3 regions of the Desulfoconvexum algidum genome follow, and region 1 is predicted to be linked to each of the others. Evidence: riboswitches for the same ligand, from Rfam matches in the RefSeq annotation. Region 1 holds a riboswitch; each other region holds the start of a gene.
The links. A riboswitch is a leader RNA that binds a small molecule or an ion and turns the genes downstream of it on or off. The one in region 1 is predicted to bind thiamine pyrophosphate.

Region 1 (6,007 bases):
ATCTGAACTGCCCCACACCCCCAGTGGGAAGGTGATGAAATACAAACTCAGACAACAATTTAAAAACGAATAAGGACCCCCCATATGTTTGATTATCTTTTAAATGAAGAACAGAAAAAACTCCGGGACGAAACCCGGGATTTTGTAAAATCAATCCCAAGAAAAATGATACTGGACATGGATGCCGATATTATCCAGTTCCCAAAGGAATTTCTCCAGGAAGCTGGAAAACGCAACCTCATGGGATGCCGCTATCCCAAAAAATGGGGCGGCAGGGGAATGGACTGGGTTTCCACCTGCATGGTAATGGAAGAGGTGGGAACGCTGGGGTATATTTTTGCCTGCACCTTTGGCGTGGGGGCGGAACTTGTCTGCGATGCCATTATTCTCCACGGAAATGATGCCCAGAAGGAAAAATATGTCAAACCCCTTTTGGCGGGAGAGATCTTTGCAGCAGAATGCCTGACCGAGCCCCGGGGCGGGTCTGATTTTTTCGGCACCACCACCACGGCCGTGGACCGTGGGGATCATTTTGTGTTAAACGGTCAGAAACGATTCATCGTCGGCGGAGAAGGGGCTGATTATTTTCTGGTCTATGCCAGGACCGATCCGGATGCCAAGCCCCATGAGGGCATCTCCTGCTTTATTGTGGACAAAACCCAGGGCGTTAAAAGCGAATACCTCTACGGCCTTATGGGTTGCCGGGGCGGCGGGGCGGCCCGGATGGTGTTCGAGGATGTACGGGTCCCAAAGGAAAACCTTCTGGGAGAACTGAACCAGGGGGTGAAAATTTTTAAAACAATGATGATCCCCGAACGTCTAGGAACTGCGGCCATGACCATTGGGGCCGCCGCCCCGGCAATTGATGTGGCCACGGGCTACACCTCAAAAAGAAAGGCATTCGGACAGCCCGTGGCCCAGTTCCAGGGCGTCTCCTTCCAGGTGGCAGAAGCTGTCACCCTTCTGGATGCTTCCCGGGCCATGATCTATACGACGGCAAGAGCAGTGGATGAACAAATCAATGACAAACAGATCCGGCGCCTGGTCTCCCAAAGCAAAAAATTTGTAACCGAATCCTGCCAGAAAGCTGCGAACAATGCCATGCAGGTCATGGGCGGTATTGGATACACCAATATCTATCCGGTGGAACGAATCGTAAGAGACTTAAGACTTGCCTCCATCTGGACCGGAACCAACGAGGTCATGTCCGTAATCATTGCCAATGAATGGTACAAACAATACTGGCAGGATAAAAGCCAGGGTAAGATCCGGGATATGGAAGCAGATGCTGCCGAAGCCGAGGCGATTGACGAAAAAATTTTTGAATAACCGAGATCGGAGCATGGTAAGAACAAAACCCACCCCCCCTTAAACTTCAGGGCGGGTGGGTTAACATTCCAGGCTCAGGCGCCTTCTGTCAGCGCTTCAGCTAGTTTTTTTAAATTTCGGGTGGCAAGACAGATATCGGGTCTGTCCAAAATTGCGGATACGACTGCGACACCATCAATGTGACTTCCCTTTAATTTTAAGATATTATTTTCATTAATACCACCAATTGCCACAACAGGGATCCTCACACGTTTTGTGATCTCTTTTAAGGTATCAAAGGAGATACTTTGGGCATCAAGCTTGGTATCCGTGTTGAATACCGCACCTACGCCCAGATAATCTGCCCCGCAATCTTCAGCGGTCAGGGCTTGTTCCACCGTTTCAGCGGACACCCCAAGAATTTTATGTTTACCAATTATTTTTCTCACATCCCGGGCATTCATATCATTTTGTCCAACATGAACACCATCGGCATCAATTTCCATGGCAACATCAATATTATCATTAATGACAAAGGGGATGTGGTATGCATCAGCAATAAGCTTAATTTTTTTTGCCTCTCGTATAAATTCAGTCAAGGCTAATTTTTTTTCTCTTAACTGAATAAAGGTCGCCCCAGATTTAACCGCTTGTTCAACTTGATCAGCCAGAGATTCTTCTTTCAGCCATGCCCTGTCTGTTACAAGATATAAGCACAGGGATTTTTTATTTATCTTCAATTTAAACTCCTTATAAAATCTGCCACAGCCATTTTACACCCAGAAAAATTGTCACGAAAAAAGCCAGGCCGCCTCCGGCATTGAGCAAAAATGTATTCTTATTCTCCTTTGCCCAGTCTCGATCGTTGAGTAATTTCAGGAAGATCCCCACAAAGAGCGGGGTGCCGATAAATGACAGGGCAAGCATTAACATTAAAAGGTTCACGGGTTTCCCGGGAAGAAACGATCCCGGCAGGGCAATGAGGCACCCTGCCAATATGATCATCCTGTAGCGTTTATCCCCCACTTTCAGGTCCCATTTCATCTTATCCCCCAGGACATAGGATGCGGCAATAAAGGTGGGCATTATAGTTGAAAAAACAGCACACCAGATGCCAAGGCAGAAAAATCCATGGGCATATTCGCCCAAAAGCGGCTGAATGGCATCGGCCATTTCAAACAAGTTGGCAACTTTAATGCCTTCGGGGTGGAGCACACTTGCGCCGGTAAGATAAATGGCCGTGCAATATAATCCAAACGCCCCGAGAAGCGATACGGCGGTGTCGGTCAAGGCCAGTTTTAAATCGGTCTTTTTCCATCCCTTTTCATGGACAGTATAGGTCTGCATGGACAGGATGGTGACATGGATGGAACCGCCCATTATGGCGGTCATCATCAGTATCTCAGGCTTGCCAAAGGTCGTAAAATTTGGAACCAGGCCGCCCAAGGCCAACCCCAGGTCCGGCCTGGCGATGAAAAGAGTGGCAATAAAACAGATGACCAAAAGGGATACAACCAGTTTACAGATGGTTTCGATGGTTTTATACCCGCCCCAGGCAACAAGACCATAAAAAACAGCCACAAAAAACACCCCCCAGAACGGCGTGACCATACCGGTTACAAATCCGGTTACAGAAACCAGGATTTTCAATAAAACCACATTACACAGCCAGATAACCAGAAGGGCATCAATGGTAACCAGCCAGGCAAAAGATTTGCCCCACTTTTCTTCAACAATACCCACAATCCCCTTCCCCCCGATAAGGGCTGTCTTGGCCGCCATATACTGGCAGACAAAGGCCAAAACAACACTTAAAACAATTACCCACAAAAAGCTGTATCCATAAGTACCCCCAGCTTTTGCAACACTTAAGGTTGTGCCGGGACCTGCTGCCACCGCACTGATGACCCATGCCGGCCCAAAGGCTGAAATAGCTGTTTTAAGACGGGATTTTTTTCTTTTTTCAATATATTCCATGAGAGATTATTTCACTTTTCCACAATAAAATTGGGTTTAAATTATAATACCAGGACGATTGGATGCCACTTTCAGCCGGGTCTCCAGGGTCTTTTCATCCATATTATACAAAGAATCCAAAAAATGCGCCATGAACGTTCCCGGCCCACTAGCTTTTTGTGCAGCAAGCTCTCCTGCGATACCGGCGATTGAACAAGCGGCAATGGCGGCCTCCCCCCCATTGTCACTGACGGCATAAAAGGCGGCGGTTATGGCAGAAAGAATGCACCCTGTGCCCGTAACGGCACTCATAAGGCTTGAGCCATTCTCAAGGGTGATCCCCCCATTTTTATCAAAGATCATATCCTTAGCTCCGCTGACAATCAAACAGGAAGCAAATTCCAGGATGCTGTCCAGCCCGGATTGCTTGTCCACGGTAAAGTTGGTTTCCCCGTTGGCACGGCCATGCCCCATGAGTATTTTTTTGGCTTCTTTTTGGGCCACATTATTTTCTATGCCCCTTGTGGTGTGATTTTTGTCCACAAGTGCGCATACCTCAGATGCATTGCCCCTTATTATTTTATCCGGGGCAATGGAGAATAATTTTTTTGCAATGCCGGTTCGATAGGCACCTGCACCAGCGCCTACCGGGTCTAAAACAACCGGTTTCCCTGTCTCTTGTGCAAAGAGCATAAGAGATTCCATCACATCAATGCGGTCTTTGACAGGTGTCCCGATGTTAATGCAGAGGCTGTCGGAAAGCTTTGACAGATATGCGGCATCTTCCTGGGCCCAGGACATGGTGGGGGATGCGCCGATTGCCAGCAGGGCATTTGCCGTCTCATTCATTACTACAAAGTTTGTGACAACATGAACCAGCGGCCGCAGCTCACGTATTTTGCAGTACAACTCGTAGATCCTATGGGACAGTCCTTCTATTTCAATCATATACACCCCTGGTAACAAAATTAATCCATATCCTGTCCAAAAACGACAGGCATAAAATTTACAGCACAATTTTGATGCAGGGAAAAACACACAGGGAAGAGATGATTTAAACAATGAAACAAAAAGCTTCCCTTCATCGGTATTATCCGCATCAGGTTCCAAGGGTCAGGATACTCCTTCTCAGCCTTTTCAAGCTCCCCCAGCAAACACAATTTAACGATTCAATATGACCTTTGAAGCGGCAGTTGTCAACTCATTCGTACATGACTTCTGGTTGACGGATCATTAAACCAGTGACCAAAAAAGTTTGACCCCAAGGAGAAGCAATACGCCTCCCAATAGTTTTTTCACGGTTTGGGGATGCATTTTTTTTTGCATTAGTTTTGTCCCAAGGAATCCCCCTGCCCAGGCTGCCAATCCGGCAACAGCTAGGATTTTCCATGAAATCGATCCCATGGCAGCATATGCCACAAAGGCCGAAAAAGAAGAAAAGGGAACGGCAAAGGCCGTGACCATGGCCACTTTCTTGGGATTAAAGCCCTGGAGAATCATGAGAGGAGAAATAACACCGCCTCCGCCCACACCCAAAAGGCCGGAAATAAATCCTGCCAGGACCCCCACCAAAAGCGGGCCTAGAACGGGTCGATCTTCCCGGTACTGGTCCGCATATTTAGAACCCTTAAAAAAAAGCATCATTGATCCTGAGAAAAAAAGAAAACCAATGAAGATTAGAAGCAAAAAGCGGGTGGGCACCAGGTGTCCCACCCAGGCCCCCACAGGTGCCAGGATTATGGAAGACAAAATGATGGGAAGTCCCAACCGGATATCCAGACGCTTTTCCTTGAAATTGGAATAGGTGGCCCCCAGCATGCTCACACAATTGACAAACAGCCCTGTCGGTCGGGCCAGGTTAAAGGGGACCCCCAGCCAGGACAGGGTCGGAATAAGCACCACAGCAGAGCCCACACCACCAAGGGCAAAGAGAAAACTCAGGCCAAAGGAAAAAAATACAATGATAAGCGTAAGAGCGTCCATGTTATCTGTCCAATATTATAAAAAAATATGCCGATCTCTTCGGTCCAGACCCGGCATGGGATTTAAAGTTTGGCCAGGGGACCCTTGGAACCTGTCTCATTCCCCGCTCTTTACCGATGACGACTTGCCATTCATAAACAAAAACCCAAAACACATTATGACCAATGTGACCATGACAAAATGCAAAAACATATCCTTTTGTATGGCACCCCAGATAATAAACAAGGAACCTGCTCCGGCAAGGGCCGGGGCCATCACTCTTCCCATGAAGCCTAAATCATCAAAGTTCTTCATAACCCAGACATAGATAGAAATATAAATGACATATAAAAAAGCGATGGGCAATTCAGAAATATCCATGAAACCACCCCACCACCCGGCAAAATTCCCATACCAGACCCCGAGCCAGAAAGCAGATAGAATAAATCCCAGAAGCGCTGAATTTATGGTGGAGTTTGTTTTTTTATTGACCCGGCTAAAAAAATCAGCCTTCGGCCCAATGCCCCGGGAAGCGATGGAATACATGCCCCGGGCAGACCCCATGACAAGGCCGTTAAGTGTTCCCAGGCAGGAGATGACCACAAATACCGTCAAAAAAGTCCCCCCAAGGTTACCTAAAATGATTTCAAGGACCCTTACCGGTGCATCATCACCGGCTGCAATGACCTGGTCATTGGACAGGATTCCTGAAATGCCCAGATAGTAAAGCATATAAATAATAACAACGGCAAGGGTACCCACAATCAATGCTTTGGGCAAT
Region 2 (6,007 bases), 1.4 Mb from region 1:
TACCCGTGCTGGGCCATGCCCACGGTTTCATAGGTTTTAAAGGGACCCATGACGGCATCCACCTGGTTGGAGACCAGGGCGGGTAAAATGGTAAACCCCACATTTACCGGGGTATAGTCTTGTATCTGGTTGATGGCGGCAAAGGCTTCCAGCATGACATCCATGAGTCCGGGCACGGTATACCCGATTTTTTTGCCGGAAAGGTCGGCAGGGGTCTGGATGTTTTTGGTGTCAAGAAAGAGCAGGGTGGTCAGGGGATGGACCACCAGCGGAGCGATGGCTTTGATATCAAGGCCCTGGTCTGCGGCAATAATGGTCTGGGGCTGGTAGGAAACGGCAATGTCCATGTTGCCGGAAGCTGCGAGTTTTAATGCATCCGAGGTTTCAGACGGACTGACGATATCCACTTCAATCTGGTTGTCGGCAAAATATCCCAACTCCTGTGCCACGTAAACGGGTAAATGGTCCACATTGGGGAACCAGTCCAGCATCAGGGTGAGTTTTTCCCCTGCCCACAAGGGGGAGACGAACAAAAGAGAGCTGGCCAGAAGCACATTGAGAATAAGTACAGAGAGAATACGTTTTTTCATGGTTTTTTCCTTGAAGAAATAATTGTTGTATTAGATTGGAGCCCCTTATGGGTTCCGATTATGGTTTCCATTTTATACTCTTTTTTTCCAGGATTCCGACGATAATCCACATACCAAGCCCCATGGCCGTCAGCCAGAGAATGGCGGCAAACACCAGGTCCACCTGGAGGCGGGCATTGGACTGGATCATGAGAAACCCAAGTCCCTGCTGGGCCCCCACCCATTCTCCTATGACCGCCCCGATGGTGGCCACGGTGACCCCCACTCGGAGCCCTGCAAAAAAATGGGGCAGAGCCCAGGGCCAGTAGAGCAGGATCAATGTGTCATAGAACGAGGCCCCCATAAGCTTGAACATGACCCGAAATTCAGGGTCACAGCTTTTAAGCCCTGCCAGCAGGCTGATGGTAATGGGGAAAAAAATAATGATCCAGGCCATGAATACCTTGGAGGCAATCCCGTATCCCATCCAGATCACCAGCAACGGTGCAATGGCAAACACCGGGATGGCCTGGGAGGCCACCAGAAACGGGGCCAGTCCTTTTTCCAGGCTGGGGTTTGCAAACATGGCAATGGCAAGGGGGATGGCGGTTGCCAGGGCCAAAATTATTCCCAGGATGATTTCAGACAGGGTGGTTGCAGCATGGGGCAGGATCAAAGGGGCCTTGAGGATGGCCGTAGCAAAGATACTCGATGGGGGCGGTAAAATGAAAACCGGTATCGCAAGCAGATGGGTGGCCGCCTCCCAGCAACCCAGGATCAGGATTACCAGGGCCGGGGCAATTAAGTTAGCCAGCTTCACAGGTGGGTTCTCCCTCAAGCTGTGCCAGCATATATTCTTTTATTTTCAACAGATCGGGATCATTGAAATGCCGGGGCTTTGGCTGGTTCAGGACAAACCGCTCCTTGATGGCCATGGGCTGGGGGCTGAGCAGGTATACTTCATCGGCCAACAGCAGTGCTTCTTCAATATCATGGGTGATCATGAGGATGGTTTTGTTGAATTCGGTCTGGAGTAGCAATAACAAAGATTGCAGGCGTCGTCTGGTAATGGCGTCCAGGGCGGATAAGGGTTCGTCCAGCAGGATCAGGTCCCGGTTGAACATAAGGGTCCTGACCAGGGCGCATCGCTGGCGCATGCCCCCGGAGACCTCATGGGGATGATGGGACTCATACCCTTTTAATCCCAGGCGGATAAAAAGTTTGTTTGCCCTTGATTTCATCCTGGTCATGTCCATTTTTCCGGTTCTGGCCGGCAACAGGGCGTTGTCCATCAGGGAAAACCAGGGAAGGAGCAGGTCCTTTTGCTGCATATAGGCGGCATGGCGCCCCAGGTGGGCGAGGGCGTGACCCTTCCATGATATTTCGCCCCGATCCAGGGCCATGACCCCTGTCAGCCCGTCAAACAGGGTGCTTTTGCCACATCCGGAAGGTCCCACCAGTACCTTAAACTGCCCCGGGGAAACCGACAGATCTAAATTGGAAAAGACTGTCTGGCCGTTATAAATTTTTGTGGCGCCTGATAACTGGAGCATATCCATACAACTCTTTGTTTAAATATTTAAGGTAGAATACTGCCTTAAACTTTATTTTTAATGCCAAGCAAAATAGATGGATACAATCGGCGGATAAACCCCTCAGGAAAAAAGACAGAATGACTTTCCTTCGCCAGAATTATCTGGGGCAGGTTCCAGGGGTCGAAACGTATTATAGTCTCCTCTCAGCCGATCCTTATCGACTCCCCCAGCCGACCACTGCATTTTGCACTGGTTTCTTGGGAGAAAGTACCATGGGGGGGAAGCGCTTGTCAATCATTGCCGCCGGAATCTTTAGGGTGAATCCCCTTTATTGGATGGTAATTTCAAAGGTATTCAACAAGGTCAAGGCTTCGGGCAAAGAAAGGGTTGCCCGTCTGATATTGTTTTTGAGCGGGTCGATATTGTAGTTGATGCAATTTGTTAAATCTGCCTTGAATAGATTTGTATTGTGGAAGAGTGACCCTGAAAAATCTGCTTTGGAAAGGTTGGTTTCTGAAAGATCGGTATTAACAAAATCGCATTCAATTAACGCTGATTTGCATAGGCTGGATTTCTTCAGGCAAAGACCCGAAAAAATGCAGCCCCTTATCTTGCACTCTTCCATGGAAAAATCGATCATAGGCGTGTCACATTTTGTAAAATCGATTCCCAGAATTTTGCAGCCGTTAAACAGACCCCCTATAATCTGTGTTTTGGACATTTTAGACAAAGAAAAGTTACAATTGAAAAATGAGCAGCCTTCAAAAAGGGTTGATTCAAAATCAGTATATGAAAAATTACAGTTTCGAAATTCGCAGTCAAAAAACAGGTTGTTGGCAATCTTTTGATTTTCCAAGTTTAGATGGCCGAACAGTTCATTCTGGAATTCATTTGCGTTGTCAAATTGTTTCATGCCGTTCTTTATATTAAAAAATCATCTCCAAGTAAATCTTTTGGGAAAAGACAATTAAACATACTTCCTTTTTATTGAGTTCAGTAGGTCAGCAAATAATTCATTATTGTTTCAGATATTAAATCAAGGTCGAGCGAGCTTTACTGGCTTTATGTTGCGAGTTGCCATAATTGGCTATAATAATGGCCTTCCACGATTAAAAAAGCCCCCCAGACTTTCTCTGTGATTCCGGACGCTTTTCAAACACACTATGTAGCAGATCTGACTTTTTTAATTTAAAAATAGGAGTTTTCCCTGTCCAAAATGCTTATAATTACAACAGATATTCTTGATACTTTAAAGTATAGGTTAAGGCCATGAATTGGATAAATACCTGATAATTTTCAATGAATCAAAAATTATATACAAAATTTGGCATATGAAAGCTCAAAACCCACCCATAAAGTCTTCTGGGGTCATAGCAAGCCTTTTTTGCTGAAAGTGGGTGCTGAGCCGAACCACTTGTGGAGGCAGTAATCTACAATGTGAAAGAATTTTATTGTCAGAAAAAAAATCCCAGGCGTTACCGTCAAAAACTTTTTCCCCGTTCTGAAGACAAAGGATGCGTGTTATGTTTTCCGCAACAAAATCCATGTCATGGGTAATGATCAGAACTGTTTTTTCTTCATTTTTCAATCTTTCCAAAACTGTGATAAAAAGTTTGATTTCATGTGAATCAAATCCTGCAGTTGGCTCGTCAAAAACGATAATGGGAGTATCCATTGCTACAATAGATGCCAGAGCAACTCTTTTACGTTCACTAAACCCTAAATCATGTGGATTCATTTTTTGGAAGGGCAATAAATCAAAATTTGATAGAGCCTTATTTACTAACTGGTCTATTTTTTTTTCAGGGTATCCTAAATTTTTGGGACCGAATGCAACCTCATCCCTGACAACGCGCCTGCAAATTTGATCATCCGGATTTTGAAACAATAAAGCTACTCTTTTCGCCAATTGGGAGACGCTTTGAGTTGATGAATCAATCCCTTGTATCCATGCTTTACCTGTGGACGGAATCAGCAGGCCGTTAAGGTGCTTGGCAAGAGTACTTTTACCTGAACCATTGTGCCCGACTAAAGCAACACGCTCTCCGGCAGTCAAATTGAGATATATTTTTTTTAACGCGGTTATATTTTCTGAATATTTAAATGTCAGGTTATCAGCACGAACTTGAAAGCCTTTTTTGTTCATTTGGTCACTATCCCTTCGACAGTGGCGGAAAAAGATGCGGATAACGGTTTCCCATCTGACCAAAGAGCCTTTTTTCTGGCTAAAATAGCCACCTGTGTATACCGTGTCCATTCCAGATTGATCTTTTTTAAAACTGATGAGGTTAAGATATCTTGAGGAATCCCGTCCAAAACCACCTTTCCGTTCTCGAGAGCGATTACCCGATCTGCATATTCTGCTATGAATTCCAGTCTTTGCTCTGCAATGACGATGGTTACACCTTGTTTGTTGAGTTTGCGCAAGAGTTTAAACACCTCTTTTGTCCCCATTGGATCAAGGAAGGTAGTGGGTTCATCCAGCACCAAAATGGATGGTTCCAAGGCGATAGCGGCTGCTAAAATCAATCGCTGCTGTTGCCCCCCGGACAGTTGGTAAGGGGATCGTTCTGCCAGGTCTTCTAACCCTGTCATCAGCAAAACCCATTTAACTCGCTCTATGATTTTATCCCTTTTCATTCCTTGATTTTCAAGCCCAAACGCCACTTCCTCAAATACGGTATAATGGAAACCGGATAATTGATTTCTGGGTATCTGCATGACCATTCCAACATCCCGGGCGATATCACTTACACCCATGGTGGAGATATCAGTTCCCTCAACCCTGATAATGCCTTGTATCCGGCCATGATACAAATGGGGGATGATACCGGATATTGCACAGCAAAGGGTTGACTTACCTGAATTATTTGCACCGATGATCGCAGTAAATTCCCCTTTTGGAATTTTAAGTGAGATATCTTTCAGCGAAGCATTGTCTGTGCCAGGATAATGATAGGTAAGTTTTTCGATCTTGATTCCGGTCATCATCACCCCACAACACTATAGCCGATAATACAGATTGTAAGGGCCAGCATCAATCGTCTCACACGTTTTTGCAGGATTGAATCAAAGACTGTCCTGACAAAGGTCTTCGGGCAAGCCGAATTAAATCCACGCAATTCAAGGGCAACCGACCGCTGTTCTATTTCGATGAGAGATCCAAGAACCAGGGGGATAAGCAGTGGAAACAATCCGTAAAACCGTTTGAGAAGATTTCCTTGTGTATCAAGTCCCCTTGATCGCTGGGCTGACTGAATGGTCACAATCCGTTCACGCATGGCCGGAAGTAAAAGCAGCGGGCTGCCGATAAGATAAGCGAGAGTCGGTGATCCGGCAGTCTGAGATATGGTGCTGATAAGATCTGCCGGGTGGGTTGTGAACACAAAAAGCAGCGAAGCAATCAATAAAATCAATAGTTGCAAAAGTGTATTAAATGCGAACAGCAATCCTTCCTGGTAGACATTGAACCATTGGAGGCTGATCAGTACCGTATGGTTCTCTGGATAAAGAATCCCGTGAATCGGTACCATGAAAAGTATCAGCGGCAGCATGGTTTTCCAGATAAGTTTCCAGGAAGATTTAAAAATGCCGGCGGTAATTAAAAATCCCAGGTTGATCAGAAGCAAAACAATATCAGTCAGCCATTTCCCGGGCAGTAAATAAACAGATACGCCAATGAAAAGGATATAGCATAGCTTATTAAACGGATGAATCCGGTGAAGCCATGAATCTTTTTCAATAAACAATGTGGGGTAGGATGTGCGGGTTTGCATATTTAAAGATCTGCTCCATTCCTTGCCATGGTTATATCAATAAGGTCGGATCGGAGCAGATTTTTCAATTGTGAAATTCCATTAATTCTTAAGCGTAACAGCATTGACGCGGGGCAATCGGCCAGCA
Region 3 (6,007 bases), 1.2 Mb from region 1:
CATAGTTTACACCGATATCGGCGGCTTTAACAATGGCGCCGGCATGCTTGCCGATGACATTTACCGATGCGCCGCCGTTTACAAAATTTAGGACCATCTGGGGGGTGACTTCTGCCGGAAAGAGGCTGACGCCTTCCTTTGTGACGCCATGGTCCCCGGCACAGGTGACGATGCGTTTGTTGGTCAAGTGGACATCAATGGTGCCCTTGATGGCGGCCAGGCGGGCCGAGATATCTTCCATAATTCCTAAACAGCCCGGGGGTTTTGCCTGGTTGGCCAGCCGGTCTTTGGCCGCAGCCAAGGCGTCCTGGTTCAAGGAGTTGGGTATGGAGCGAATGGTATGTTCAAGTAATGACATGGCGTTACCTCTTGTCTGTTATATCGTTTTCAAATATTTCCATGCCTTTTTTCATGGCACAAAAATCCCCGCACATGGTGCAGGTTTCCTTTTGTTTGGGTGCCCGTTCTTCCCGGATCTGTCGTGCGACTTCGGGAAAGAGCAAATAGCGTTCAAGGTCATCCCACCGCATGTCCCGCCTGGCCATGGCTGCCTGACGTTCATTCTCCCGTCTGTCCGGATATTTGGAAATGTCTCCAATACGGGCGGCAAGTCTCGTGGCCCGGACTCCTTCCCTGACATCATTGACATCGGGCAGGGCCAGGTGCTCGGCCGGGGTGATATAGCAGACAAGGTCTGCGCCGAACCGGGCGGAACTGGCGGCACCGATGGCAGCCGTGATATGGTCATAGCCGGCTCCCGTGTCGCAGGGGATGGGGCCCAGCACATAATAGGGGGCATTGCCGGACATCCGTTTTTCCAGCATGATATTGCCCTCAATCTCGTCCAGGGGGACATGGCCCGGGCCCTCCACCATCATCTGGCACCCGGCGGCACGCCCGATTTCCGCCAGCTCGCAGTTGATGATCATCTCCGCCATCTGGGCCCGGTCATGGCTGTCATGGATGGCCCCAGCCCGGATGCCGTTGCCCAAAGAGAGGACGGCGTCATATTTTTTCATGAGGGTGCAAACCCGGTCAAACTGTTCGTACAAAGGGTTTTCTTGTTTGTTGATGTCCATCCAGGCCACCATATAGGTACCACCCTTGGAGGCAAGGCCGCCGTAGCGAAATCCTTGTTTTCTCAACCGCTCAATGGTGTAGAGGTTGATCCCGCAGTGGATGGCCATGAAGCTCAATCCATCCTCCAATTGTCGTTCAATGAGCTCAAACAAATATTCAGGGTCCAGCTTTGCCGGGTTTTTATATTTGCGGATGGTTTCTTTGAAGGCCTGGTACAATGGCACATTGCCCACGGGAAGACGGGTGTTGGCAAGCACGGTTCGTCGAACCAGGTCCAGGTCTCCGTCTGCAGACAATTCCATGAGGGTGTCTGCCCCTTCTTCTTCGGCGGCTTTGGCCTTTTGAACTTCCAGGTCAATATCGCAGATGTCCGATGAGGTGCCGATGGAGGCATTGACCTTGGTCCGGAGGCCGGTACCGATGCCCACAACCTTCTGATCTTTCCGATTGGGGTTGCAGGGGATGACGATCTGCCCCTTTGCCACATGGGCCTGTATGAAGCTTTCTGACAGGCCCTCTGATTTGGCAACTGTTTTCATTTCTTGGGTGATGATGCCCTGGCGGGCGTATTCTAGCTGTGTTGTCATAGTTTCCTCGCTATGCTCCTGCAAAACCACAAAAGGTTTTTGCAAGAAATATCTCTTACAAAACCCTTTACCATTGAGTTTTACCATATCACGAGTATCTGATTCGTCTTCTGACTTTCGGCATTAAATTTATTTTTTTGCCTTCCCGTGTGAACAGTGGCCATACAAAAAATAAATATTTCCGATTACAGCGGCGGGACCGTCACGGAGTTTCACCGTGTTCCGTGGACCAGACACTACCCATAAATTATGGAAACAATAAATACATGAGTCTGGCGTATTAAGTCAATATTTTCTTTACAAACTTAAGGTTCCTGATTAATAGTTATAGCGAAAATAATCAGAAGAATGTAAGAGAGACCATGGTAGCAGACAAATTGATTAAAAGCAGGTTCCAGTATTTACATATTTCCAATGATGTACTTTTTGGCAATATGATAGCGGTTTTTCTTGGTGACTGCCTGACCCGTATTATGTTTATACATAGGGCTGGAGACGCTTCCCAAGCCCTTTTGAGTCTGGCCCATTCTTTGAATATTTTTTATATTATCGTTTGTGTGGTGGTGATGTCCGTGATCACCATCTGGTATGAACGGCCCATCCGCTGCTGCCTGAAAGCGTTTTACCGGGGCTATGATCCAGATCCGATTCTGCTGGAAAATGCCCGTCGCCGGTTGCTCAATGAACCCTATATGATCGTGATTTTGGATATGGCTGCCTGGGGTTTGGGGTTCTTTCTTTTTTGGATCATTGGCTCTCCGGCCGGTGGGATTGCTATTGCCAGCGGTCTGATCACCATGACCCTGGCCTTTTTTTGGGTGGAGCATGTATCCCAGCATAATCTAGTGCCCTTGTTTTTCCCTGAAGGGGATTTGTCAAGGGTGCAGGGGGTTAGAATCATCAGTGTAAAGATCCGGTTTGCTGTCCTGATTTTTGCCGTGTCCGTGGTGCCCCTGGCGTTTATCCATCTGACCATCCATCAATTTAAACAGATGCAGATGATGGATGAAATGACCCTGATCATGCTGGTCAGCCGCATGGAAGAAACCATTGCCCGGGAGAGTTTTTTGTTCATGGGGGTGGCCATTTTCCTGTCCTGGTTGGTGGCCCATAATACGAGGCGGCCCATCGTGGAGATTATCCGGGTCATGGGTCACGTGAAACAGGGTGACTTTTCACAAAAAGCAAGGGTGTTCAGCAATGATGAGGTCGGATTTGCAGGAGAGACACTCAATGCCATGACCCAGGGCTTGAGGGAACGCGAATTGATCAAAGATACCTTTGGCAGATACGTGGATGCAAAGATCCGGGATGAAATTCTCCGGGGCCGGGTTCCCCTGGATGGAGAATTAAAAGAAGCGACCATTTTGTTTGCGGATTTAAGAAATTTTACTCCCCTGGTGGCGGTGACGCCCCCCAAGGAATTGATTTATGTGCTCAACGCCTATCTCAATGAAATGGCGGAAGCCATTAAGGAAAATAAGGGGCTGATTCTTCAGTTTATTGGGGATGAAGTGGAGGCGGTGTTTGGCGCACCTGTATATGAGCCCGGCCATGAGCTTTCAGCCGTTAAAACAGCCCTGGCCATGCGCCTTCGTCTTGCTGGACTTAATAAACGGTTTGCAGAGGAGGGAATTCCTCCAATTGCCCACGGGGTGGGAATTCATACGGGTTTTGTCCTGGCAGCCAACATCGGCAGTGCAGATAGATCCGCCTACTCTTTGATCGGGGACACGGTGAATCTGGCTTCCAGGATTCAGGACCTGACCAAGGAGTTTAAGACCGATATCCTCGTCAGTGAGGCCGTTCAATCTTTGTTATCGGATCTTTATGACTTCGAACCCATGCCGGAGACCATGGTCAAAGGTAAACCGGATCCCATCCGGGTGTTTTCTTTGAACTCTTGACTGTCCGGGGAAATTTGTATACCATCCGGCTTTAGTTCACTGGGGGTGCTTAGATTAGCTGAGAGAAGTTCGCAAACTTCAACCCTTAGAACCTGATGCGGTTAGTACCGGCGTAGGGAAAGTGGTGTTTGTTTGCAAGTCGTTTCTTTCATTTTTTTTTCCCGCTGTTACAATTTATACCCGTTCAGGACAAAAACATAATCGTTTTGCGTTTTGGAGGTGTTATGAAATATACAACACAGATGGATGCTGCCAGAAAAGGAATCATTACCCCCCAGATGGAGCAGGTGCTTGAGGTTGAATCCATATCCCGGCAGGATCTTTTGGACAGGGTTGCCAGAGGGACAATTGCCATCCCGGCCAATAAAAATCATTTTGGCCTTAAGGCTTGCGGTGTGGGTGCCGGTCTTAAAACCAAGATCAATGTGAACCTGGGGGTTTCAAAGGATGCCTGTTCTTTTGATGGGGAAATGAATAAGGCCATGTTAGCCCTGGAATACAAGGCCGATGCCATCATGGACCTGAGTGTGTCCGGGGATACGGAAAGTTTCAGAAAACGGTTGGTTCGGGAGGTGCCGGTGATGATCGGCAGCGTTCCCATCTATGATACCCTGACCCGGACGGGAAAACCCACCCACAAGATCACTCTGGACGACTGGTTTAAAACCGTTGAGATCCATGCAGAAAACGGGATCGATTTTCTCACTATTCATGCCGGTCTGAACCGAAAATGTATGGAGAGCATACGGACCAATCCCAGGGTCTGCGGTATTGTCAGCCGCGGCGGTGCCATTCTTTTTGAATGGATGGAAAAAACCGGGAATGAAAATCCTTTTTACGAGTATTTTGACCGGCTTCTTGCTATCTGTGAGCAGCATGATGCCTGCATCAGCCTTGGGGATGGCCTTCGTCCGGGTGCCATTAAGGATTCAACCGATGCCCCCCAGATCCAGGAATTGATCACCCTGGGGGAACTGACAAAACGTGCCTGGGCAAAGAATGTCCAGGTGATGATTGAAGGGCCGGGCCATGTCCCCCTCCACGAGGTGGAGATGAACATGAAACTTCAGAAAAAACTCTGTCACAATGCGCCTTTTTATGTGCTGGGGCCTTTGGTCACCGATATCGCACCGGGATATGACCATATTACCGCTGCCATTGGCGGGGCCCTGGCCGCCATGCACGGGGCGGATTTTCTTTGCTATGTCACACCGGCGGAACATCTGCGGCTTCCCAGCCTTGAAGATGTCAAGGAAGGGATCATGGCCTCAAAAATTGCTGCCCATGCAGGGGATCTTGCCAAGGGCATACCCGGCGCGGACAGCCAGGATCTGACAATGAGCAGTGCAAGGGCAGCCCTGGACTGGGAAGGCCAGTTCGCAGCTGCCATTGATCCGGGCAAAGCCCGCGATTACAGGGAGTCCTCCCAGTCATCCGAAGAGGGTGTCTGCACCATGTGCGGTGATTTTTGTGCCGTGAAACGGGTTCGGGATCTTTTGTAGATTATATGGGAAAGATCAATTCCCTGCCAAAAAATATTTTGGCAGGGAATTTTGGGAAGGGTTATCCTGCTTCATATGTGCAGGATGTAAAATCAATTTCTTCTCCGCATTTGCTGCATTTGTGAACTTTTTCAAATTCATCGGAGAAAATTTCCTTTGGTTCACCGCATTTGGGGCATTTGCAGGTGAAGGACTTTAGATTTTTAAAATTTTCAAAACCTGGACAATGTTGTGGTGTAGTCATGGCGATCTCCTTATTGTTGTCTGTTAATATGCATAAACACAAAAAACCATGGATCGACTTCTAACAACTGGTATTAATTGAGCATCTGGTGATAAATAGAGAAGATTTTTTTGATCTTCCCCATGTTCATGTCTACCAAATTTGGGGGGATTGTCAATACCCGGATTTCACTTTATTATTGCAATGGAGGGGATTATCCCAGATCTACAAGAGTTCTGCCCCGCAGCTGTCCCTTGAGTATTTGTTCAATACGGGCCCCAAGGTTTTCAAGACTCACCCGGGTTACCATGCTTTCCAACATCTTGGGTTTCCAGTCTGTTGAAAGATGTTCCCAGAGGGTTTGGCGCAAGGGCATGGGACAATGCTGGGAGTCAATACCGATTAACGAGACTCCCCTTAAAATAAAGGGAAAAACATTGATGGGCAGGTCCGGGGAAGCGACGTTGCCGCAGCAGGTAACAACGCCCCAGGCATCGGTGGATTTGATGGCCGTGGCCAAAATATCGCCACCCACGGTATCAATAACCCCTGCCCAACGGGGTTTCAAAATAGGGGGACCGGTTTTTTCAAGAAATTTTCCCCGGTCAATGACGTTCTTAACCCCCAAACCTTCCAGGAATCCGGTGTCGGGTTTGCCTGATACCGCATCAACGGTATATCCCAGTTTAACAAGTATTGCGCAGGCAA

Region 2: linked by a shared signal. The riboswitch ahead of ACZ45G_RS26875 (ABC transporter ATP-binding protein) and the one ahead of thiM (hydroxyethylthiazole kinase) in region 1 are both predicted to bind thiamine pyrophosphate.
Region 3: linked by a shared signal. The riboswitch ahead of thiC (phosphomethylpyrimidine synthase ThiC) and the one ahead of thiM (hydroxyethylthiazole kinase) in region 1 are both predicted to bind thiamine pyrophosphate.

The regions. Positions count from the first base shown of each region.
Region 1 is NZ_AP042394.1:480,122-486,128, reverse strand. It holds gene ACZ45G_RS02140 (class I adenylate-forming enzyme family protein) at 1-73, shown strand, start outside; gene ACZ45G_RS02135 (acyl-CoA dehydrogenase family protein) at 85-1,329, shown strand; gene thiE (thiamine phosphate synthase) at 1,404-2,048, opposite strand; gene ACZ45G_RS02125 (Nramp family divalent metal transporter) at 2,059-3,285, opposite strand; gene thiM (hydroxyethylthiazole kinase) at 3,322-4,212, opposite strand; TPP riboswitch at 4,324-4,423, opposite strand; gene ACZ45G_RS02115 (sulfite exporter TauE/SafE family protein) at 4,498-5,247, opposite strand; gene ACZ45G_RS02110 (APC family permease) at 5,344-6,007, opposite strand, start outside.
Region 2 is NZ_AP042394.1:5,965,553-5,971,559, reverse strand. It holds gene ACZ45G_RS26885 (ABC transporter substrate-binding protein) at 1-590, opposite strand, end outside; gene ACZ45G_RS26880 (ABC transporter permease) at 649-1,389, opposite strand; gene ACZ45G_RS26875 (ABC transporter ATP-binding protein) at 1,376-2,122, opposite strand; TPP riboswitch at 2,231-2,342, opposite strand; gene ACZ45G_RS26870 (pentapeptide repeat-containing protein) at 2,433-3,017, opposite strand; gene ACZ45G_RS26865 (energy-coupling factor ABC transporter ATP-binding protein) at 3,444-4,250, opposite strand; gene ACZ45G_RS26860 (energy-coupling factor ABC transporter ATP-binding protein) at 4,247-5,095, opposite strand; gene ACZ45G_RS26855 (energy-coupling factor transporter transmembrane component T family protein) at 5,095-5,880, opposite strand; gene ACZ45G_RS26850 (ECF transporter S component) at 5,962-6,007, opposite strand, start outside.
Region 3 is NZ_AP042394.1:6,170,775-6,176,781, reverse strand. It holds gene cobT (nicotinate-nucleotide--dimethylbenzimidazole phosphoribosyltransferase) at 1-358, opposite strand, end outside; gene thiC (phosphomethylpyrimidine synthase ThiC) at 363-1,667, opposite strand; cobalamin riboswitch at 1,751-1,916, opposite strand; gene ACZ45G_RS27765 (adenylate/guanylate cyclase domain-containing protein) at 2,030-3,574, shown strand; TPP riboswitch at 3,606-3,711, shown strand; gene thiC (phosphomethylpyrimidine synthase ThiC) at 3,799-5,076, shown strand; gene ACZ45G_RS27755 (hypothetical protein) at 5,138-5,320, opposite strand; gene ACZ45G_RS27750 (YhdH/YhfP family quinone oxidoreductase) at 5,514-6,007, opposite strand, start outside.